One region of the Pseudarthrobacter sp. rb genome, then DNA from elsewhere that is predicted to be linked to it. Evidence: riboswitches for the same ligand, from Rfam matches in the RefSeq annotation. Region 1 holds a riboswitch; the other holds the start of a gene.
What was found. A riboswitch is a leader RNA that binds a small molecule or an ion and turns the genes downstream of it on or off. The one in region 1 is predicted to bind cyclic di-AMP.
Positions count from the first base shown of each region.

Region 1 (4,001 bases):
CGTCTGCCGCGGCCACGGCGCGCTCAAGGAGGGTCTGGCCCTGGTAGACCAGCGACTGCTTGGGTACCCCGCCCAGCCGGGATGACCGCCCCCCGGCCAGGATCAGGGCGTCGAAAACCACCATGCTCTTTTGCACTCCCCCAGACTAGCGATCAGCAAGGCTGGGGGCAGCGCGATGCGTCAGGCGGCGCGCTCCGGAAGAAGGAACGGATCCCACGCCGGCGTCGGCTTCTCCAGTTCCTTGATCTGCCAGATCGTTCCGTGCGGCGGCCCGGGCACGAACCGAAGGGTCCAGCCCATCTCCGCGGGAGTGTGGTCGCCCTTGACGTTGTTGCACCGCAGGCAGGCGGCCACAAGATTTTCCCATGAATCGGCACCGCCCCGCGACTTCGGGTGAACGTGGTCGATTGTGTGCGCCGCCTTGCCGCAGTAGGCACATTTATGTCCGTCGCGCCGGAGCACACCCCTGCGGCTGACTGCCGTCGAGTGGTTGTACCGGGGCCGTATGTAGCGGTTGAGGAGGATCACGGACGGGCGGCCCAGAACGTCGGTGGGCCCTACCACCGGGTCATCCCCTTCGGCCACCACGCTTGCCTTGCCCGTGAGCACAAGCACCAGCGCCCGGCGGAAAGTGATAACCGCCAGCGGTTCATATCCAGCATTCAGAACGAGAGTGCGCATGCACTTACCTCTTCACGGCCGCACCCGTCAGGGGCACGAGGGCCGGCTGCCCTCGGCATGTCCGGGCTATGGATCGACATCACAAGAGTAAACAAAGAAGTGCAAAATCAGGTAATCGCCGCCCCCGGAGCCCAACCGGGGCACGAAGACGGGAAAGGCAAGGGGCACCACTGGGGGAACCCGTTAAAGCGCGAGGGACCCCCGCCTGGCGGCGGGGGTCCCTTACAGCAATTCGCGGGCGGCGTTGGATCAGGCCGCCCCAGGACTGCCTAACGTACGCGGATGGCAACCGCGCCAGAGCCAACATTGGCGCTGAAGACCACGGTGTCGTTGCCGTTGAAGCCGCCGTGGACGGCCATCCCGTTTCCGGCGTAAACGGCAATGTGAGCCATACCTCCGCCACCGTCAGCGTAGTACAGCAGGTCACCGGCCTGGGCCTGGGACATGGGCACAGTGTCACCCAGTGACAGGTAGCCAGCCGGCCAGTCGTGGAAGTGGATGCCGACGGCGGCCAGTGCGTTGGTCACCAGCATGGTGCAGTCTTGGTGCACGCCGAGCTGGGCGTAAGCGGCGGACAGGATGGCAGCACCCTTGCCGCTGGCCGAAGCCTGGCCTGCCGGTGCGGCCGGAGCGGCAGCGGTTGCAACCTTGGCGGTGACCTTGGGAGCAGCAGCCGGCTGGGCGGCAGGAGCAGCTTCCTGCACCTGAACCTCGGGCTCCGGCTCAACGACGGGAGCCGGCGTGGTGGTAACGGCGGGCTTCTCGTAGCTGATGGAAATAGTGGAAGCCGCGGAAATCGGGGCGTCGACGACGGATTCAACTTCCAGCTGGGATGCAGGAGCGGAATCGCGCTTGACGTTGGTGTCGGCAGCGTTGGCCGCGATGCCACTGGTCAGGACCAGACCGGAAGCAGCAGCGATGACAGCAGCCTGGCGGCCCATGCCACCGGCATTGTCGCTGACAGCTTTGGCAATGACAGCGATCGAGTTGGTTTTGGTGACCTCGGCGCGGTGCCGTGCGGTAGCACGAGTCGTCATCAGTTCTCTCTTTCGTTTTTCCTTCGAACCGCGGGTAGGCAGGCAAAGGGAACTGGACGCGCCGGCATCTTGGGGGCAAGCCGGCGCATTCCGAACGGGGATGTGGTTTCTAGCGAAAAAGCTTTGGGCAAAGAAATAGCCCTTGGAGCATGAAGCCCAAGAACTACTTGTTGAGGTGGTAGTACGACGAGGTACCGGTGGCTGCAGGCGAGTGGAGCAGCGTGCCCTGGGAAGGGTTGAGTGCGCTGACCATCATGCCGTTGCCGACGTAGATGCCCACGTGCGCGCCGCCGTTCTGGACCACAACGTCGCCCGGCTGCGGGGTGGAGGTGGGGGTCATGATGTTCCACGCGTTGGTGCGGGGGATGCTGATCCCGGCCTGGGCGTAGACCCACTGGACGAACCCGGAGCAGTCCCAGCCGGTGACGGGGCTGGTGCCGCCCCACACGTAGGAGTGGCCGATGCCGGTGTAGGCGATTGCTGCAATGCCGGAGGTTGCGGCGGAGACAGTCTCGGCAGCCTTGGCGGCAGGGGCAGCGTCCTGGCCTGCGGTGGCAGCGGCGTCGCGCTCGGCCGGCGCGGTGGACTGCGGACGCACCGCTTCCACCTTTGGAGCGGCGGTGGTCTTGACGACGGGACGTTCGAAGGAAACCGTAGCCGTGGGGGCGGCAGTGACGGCGAGGGCCGTCTGGGCCGAACCGGACTCGGTGGATGCGGAGACACCAGCGGTGGTGTCAGCTGCGGTGGCGGGCAGGCCCATGCTCAGGATGAGGCCCGACGCGGCTGCCACAACGGCAGCCTGGCGGCCTACGGTCCCGGCATTTGCACTGACGGCCTTGGACACGGCGTCCAGGGGGTTAATGCGAACCGTTTGCGCACGGTGGCGCGCAGAATTATGGCGTGAAGACACGAAGGTAGCCTCTCCCAATGCCTGCGAGGTGAGCTGTCGGATTCGGATGGGAGTCACCCGGCCACTCTGCTTCCTGGGAAGCTCATGACTTAACCCCAAGGCCTTCAGGAAATGAAGGCCAAAATTGGTTCCCCCGCCCCTGCCAGACGATGAAATGCGAACGGACCTTGAGCGGTGGCAGAGTTAGGCAATCCACTCAAGAGCGTCAACTTCGGAAAAGTTGACGCGAGTTAGACGGTACAGCAGTTTTGTTTCAATGTCACATTCAGGTCACGGCAGGTCCCTGCGATCTGAGAGTGGACAATCATTCGGCTACAGCCAGCCCATGGGATCGACCACTTCGCCGTTGACCTGGACCTCAAAGTGCAGGTGGCAGCCGGTGGATGCGCCCGTGGTGCCGCTGAGTGCCACAACCTCGCCACGGGAGACGGTCTGGCCCACCTTGACGTTGAACGACGACAGGTGGTTGTAGGTGGTCTCCAGCCCGTTGCCGTGGTCGATGACCACCCGGTTTCCACCGCCATACTGGTGCCAGCCCGCGAAGGTCACGGTGCCGGTCGCGGCCGCCAGGACGGACGTTCCGCACTGTGCCACGAAGTCCTGGCCGCGGTGGAAGTCTCCGGAGCCGCCGGTGATGGGGCTCACGCGGTAACCAAAGGGCGAGGCGGTGGTGAGGGATGCCAGCGGTGCGGCCAGGGTGCCGGCCGAGGCGGCCCGCGTGACGGAGCCGGCGGACTGGGCGCTCAGGAGCTGCTTCAGCTTCCCGTCGGGGTCGGCCTGGGTCACCACTGCCGAACGGCTGAAGTCGATTTGGGCGCCAACATCAGCGGAAATCTGGGGCTGCGGGCTGACGGCGGAGGCTGCCAATGGCGCGTTGCCGGCGGCGTCCGTGGCCATGACGGGGCTGGTGGCGGGCACTGTGACCGTCAGAACCAGGCCGGTGGCGGCCAGGGCGATTCCAGCTTTCTGGCCAATGCCACTGGCGGCGGCGAACTCCGTCACCTGCCGGAACGGACCCCGGCGGCGGCGCGCATCGCGATGCAGATCGCGGGGACGCTCCGCTGCGGCATCTTCGACAACCCGGGGTGCCGAAGGGGGGCCTGCGGCGCGGCGGCGGCCCCGGGAGGTCTGCGTGGTCAAGAAGGGTTCCTCTCTGGAAAAGCCTGCGGAGTTAGCTGTCGGATGCGGGTCAGAGAGATCAAAGACCCGGCCCGTCATGGGCAAGCTTCTGCACAGGGGTATTCCCGGAAGAATCCTTCGCTGGAGAGGCTTGCTGCTGACGGACTTCACCCCAAGGCAGTCCCCCGCTGCCAATTGTGGTTCCCCCGCCTCTGCCAGTAACGACTCGTGCACCCGATCCGCTGGCAGAGCTC
Region 1 is NZ_JBWJAR010000009.1:144,378-148,378, forward strand. It holds gene mobA (molybdenum cofactor guanylyltransferase) at 1-136, opposite strand, end outside; gene ACWRN3_RS13975 (HNH endonuclease) at 181-681, opposite strand; gene ACWRN3_RS13980 (NlpC/P60 family protein) at 951-1,718, opposite strand; gene ACWRN3_RS13985 (C40 family peptidase) at 1,882-2,562, opposite strand; cyclic di-AMP (ydaO/yuaA leader) riboswitch at 2,633-2,812, opposite strand; gene ACWRN3_RS13990 (M23 family metallopeptidase) at 2,941-3,768, opposite strand; cyclic di-AMP (ydaO/yuaA leader) riboswitch at 3,773-3,984, opposite strand.

Region 2 (4,001 bases), on a different contig from region 1:
GCAGCCGCACCCGTGACTGCAGCAGGACCACCGCTGCCAGGCGGCGCTCGAAAACCGGCCGGGAACCGGGCCGCGGCTGGCCCCACAGGGCGGAGGCCAGCATGACCGTGCCGTCATGGTCCAGGTCCTTGAACTTCCGCAGCGCATCGCGCACGGTCCCGCGAACGGCCCCCACAGAGGAACCATAAGAGGCAAGCACCCCGCCCAGCCGCGCCCCGACGTCGTCCGCCCGGTACCAGGCGCCCTCGTTCTGCAGGGTCCGGTCCACGAAATCCGCCGCCGCGGACACAACGTCCGCCGTACCGGTCATCGCCCGCGCCCGAACGCCGCGTGGTGGATGCAGTACGGGGTCCACGGGCGGGCTTCCAGCCTGCCCTCGGCGATGGGCTCCCCGCATACGGCGCAGGTTCCATAGGTCCCCGCCGCCAGCCGGGCAAGCGCCGCTTCAATCTGGTCCAGGCCCGCCGAACTCTGTTTCAGGAGCGCAGAGGCCTGTGAGAGTTCGAAGGCGATGGTGGCACCCTCGGGATCGTGCTCGTCGTCGACATTGGAACCCTGGCGCGCCGAGTTTGCTGCCTCGATGTCCGCCCGCAGCGCCGGCAACAGTGCCAGGCGCCGCGCCCGCTCCTCTTCGAGCAGCGCACGGAACCGTTCGAAATCTGGCATGGAGACAGCCTAACGCGTCAGTCAGTACCAGTTCAGGGTTGCGGAGTGGTTCCAGGCCGCGCACGGTGAACCGTAGCGGTCACGCATGTAGCCCAGGCCCCATTCGATCTGGGTGCGATAGCTGGTGAGCCAGTCGCCGCCGGCGCTGGCGTACTTCCCCGAGGGCAGGGCCTGGGGAATCCATAGGCTCCGGAGTAGGCGTTGGTGGGGGTGGTCAACCAGTCGGACTCCTCGGTCCACAGCTGGGCCAGGCACACGAACTGGTCCTGGCCCCACCCGTAGGCGGGCAGGCGTCCGGACGCGTAGCTTTTCGCCCCGGCGGGATCGTTGACCGCACCGTCGGGAACGGAAGGCACGACGACGGCGGGAGGGCTTGGTGGGGCCGGTGCCGGGGCTTCCGGAGCGGGAGGGCCGGGGTTGCTGACGGCGGGATCATTGACCGCGCCGGGGGCCGGACCGGGTTGGGCCGGATTGGCCTGGGCAGGGTCGGCACGGGGTGCGGGCTCCTGTGGCTGCCGGGCTGCCGCTGCGGCGGCCTTGGCTGCGGCCTCCGCCTGTCCGCGGGCCTGCTCCTCAGCGGCGGCGCGCTTGGCCGCCTGGGCCGCCTCATAGGCAGCCAGTGCAGCCTGGCCCTGCCGGTACTCACCCTCCATGGCCGCCGTCGTACCTTTCAGCGTGGCGAGCTGGGCGGTCAGCTCAGTGCCGTGCCGCTGCTCCTCCGCGACCTGCCGGGCCAGCGAAGCCTGGGCAGAACGTGCGGCGTCCAGTTTTGCTTTCGCTTCCCCGGACAGGCGTTCCCGCTCGCTCCTGGCGGCCTTTTCCTGTTCGGTGAGGGCGGTGGCCGTCTTTTCGGCGGCCGCAGCATTGCTGACCAGGGTGGCCAGGGCAACGGCCATGAAGCCCCCGCCAAGGGGGAGCCTCCCTAAGGTCACGAACGGGCGCATAGTCCCGAAGGTTACCGTCGGGATTGGGCGCAGGGCAGGGGCCTGTTTCCACATTGTTACCGTGCTTCACGGGCAAAGTATCACCTGAGGTCAGGCCCTGGCTCGGGGTGTATGTCCAGACGTTTGCCCAATGCGAGAGAACAACCTCGTATGTTATCCAAATGTGACAATCACGCCGCACGTGGGTTATGGTCTTTTGGTGTCCCTCTCAGACGGGACATTCCCGTCAGCATGCCGAGCCCTGCCGCTGATCATGGGATTCAACCGCTCCAGTTGGCAGGGACGGGGGAACCAAGTTTCCGCGGCCACTTGTGGCCTTGGGGTTAAGTCGATAGCGCCTCCGCACGTCGCGGGGTTGCTTCCGGCCGGGTATCTCCAGCCCGAACCCGACAGCTCACCCCGCAGGCATGGGAGAGGCGATCAACCGTGTCAAAAATTTCAACCACTGCCCGTCACCGCGCGACCCCGGCCCGCTCCATTGTGCTCGAGGGCCTCGCAGTAACAGCCAAGTCCCAGGCCCGCTCCCTGGGCCGTCCCGCGCTCGCCGTTGCTGCGGCATCCGGCATTGCCTTCGGAGTCGGCGCCCCGGCCCATGCAGGTGTATCCGCCCCGGACACCACTGAGCAGACCAGCGTCCAGGCCACCTCGGCTCCTGCCGCCCCGGCCGCAGCCCCCGCCGCAGCAGCAGGGAACGTCCACACGGTCGTTTCCGGCGACACCCTCGGCGCCATTGCAGCAGCCTACGGCGTCAGCCTCAACGGCGTGCTGTCCGCCAACGGCCTGGGACTGTCCTCGGTCATCTACCCGGGCGACCAGATCCAGATTCCCGGCGCAGGCTACACCGCCGCCCCGGCGCCCGCCCCTGCAGCAGCACCCGTGCAGGCCGCAGCCGCCACCGCACCGGCGAACACCGGCATGAACATGTCCTACGCCTCGGCCACCCCGGTGGCATCCACCACCGGCACGGGCACCGGCGCTGCGATCCTCGCCTCGGCCTACAGCCAGCTGGGCTTCAAGCAGGATTGCACCGCCATGGTCGAGAAGGCTCTGCGCTCCGTCGGCAAGTCCGTGGGCGATCTGGCCCCCACCCAGTTCTTCCAGTACGGCACCGTCGTAGGCGCTCCCGCCCCCGGTGACCTGATCATCACCTCCGGCCACGTGGGCGTTTACGCAGGCAACGGCCAGGTTGTCAGCGGCGGCGTCAACGGCTTCGACACGCAGGTGCACTCCATCAGCTGGCTCGGCGGCTACTCCGCTGTGCGCGTAGCCTAGTCTTCGCACTGTCCGGCGCCGTTGGCGGCGCCGGACGAAGCAGGAGGGTGGCAGCCGGGAACACCGGCTGTCACCCTCCTGTCGTTTTACCCCGCGGGCCGCCTCGGTCAGGTCCCGCAGAAGGTCATGTAGCTGCCGAAGTCGTCGGGCGCCCCCTGCAGGTAACGTTCCAGCCCGGGCCGCTCGGTGAAGGGTTCACTGACCGCCTCCAGCAGCTGCTGCAGCGGAGCCAGGTTTCCGCCGGTGGCAGCGGACAGCGCCTCCTCCACAAGGTGGTTCCGCGGAATGTAGGCCGGGTTCACGCTGTCCATCAGCTCCGCGTCAGGCTGCAGCGCCTGCCACCGCTCCAGCCAGGCATCGAGGGCGGCCAGGTCAAGGACCATGCCGCGCACGGGACGGAGGTCCCCGCGAGCCGCTTTGCCCAGGTTGCGGAAGAACAAGGTGTAGTCCACGGGTCCGTCCTTCAGGATGTCGAGGACATCATCCACAAGGGCCCCGGCGGCGCCGCTTTCATCGACGCCGCCCAGGCCCAGCTTGCCCGTCATCCCGCGGGTCCATGCCTCGCTGTACTGACCGCGGAAGCCGCCGAGTACCTCCACCGCCGGGGCCACGGCTTTTTCCTGGTCCTGGTCAATCAGCGGCAGCATGGCCTCGGCGAGCCGGGCCAGGTTCCATTCGGCAAGGACCGGCTGGTTGGCGTAGGCATAGCGTCCGCCGACGTCGATGGAACTGTAGACGGCGGCCGGGTTGAAGGCGTCCATGAACGCGCACGGGCCGTAGTCGATGGTTTCCCCGGAGATGGTCATGTTGTCCGTGTTCATGACCCCGTGCACGAAGCCCACCAGCATCCACCGGGCCACCAGCTCCGCCTGGGCGGAGACGACCGCCGCGAACAGAGCGAGGTAGGGGTTGGCGGCATCAGCGGCGTGCTGGTAGTGCCTGCTGATGGCGTGGTCCGCCAGCCGTTTCAGGAGGTCCATATTTTCGGTTGCGCGCGCGTACTGGAAGCTGCCTACGCGCAGGTGGCTGCTTGCCACCCGCGCCAGGACGGCGCCGGGCAGCATGTCATCGCGCCGGACCTGCCGCCCGGTGGCCACGACGGCGAGCGACCGGGTGGTG
Region 2 is NZ_JBWJAR010000002.1:390,986-394,986, forward strand. It holds gene ACWRN3_RS04520 (DNA alkylation repair protein) at 1-310, opposite strand, end outside; gene ACWRN3_RS04525 (TraR/DksA family transcriptional regulator) at 307-666, opposite strand; gene ACWRN3_RS04530 (aggregation-promoting factor C-terminal-like domain-containing protein) at 688-942, opposite strand; gene ACWRN3_RS04535 (hypothetical protein) at 1,128-1,592, shown strand; cyclic di-AMP (ydaO/yuaA leader) riboswitch at 1,863-2,033, shown strand; gene ACWRN3_RS04540 (C40 family peptidase) at 2,037-2,882, shown strand; gene ACWRN3_RS04545 (protein adenylyltransferase SelO) at 2,990-4,001, opposite strand, start outside.
Region 2: it holds a riboswitch for cyclic di-AMP, as region 1 does, so the genes downstream of both, ACWRN3_RS04540 (C40 family peptidase) here and ACWRN3_RS13985 (C40 family peptidase) in region 1, are expected to answer to the same signal.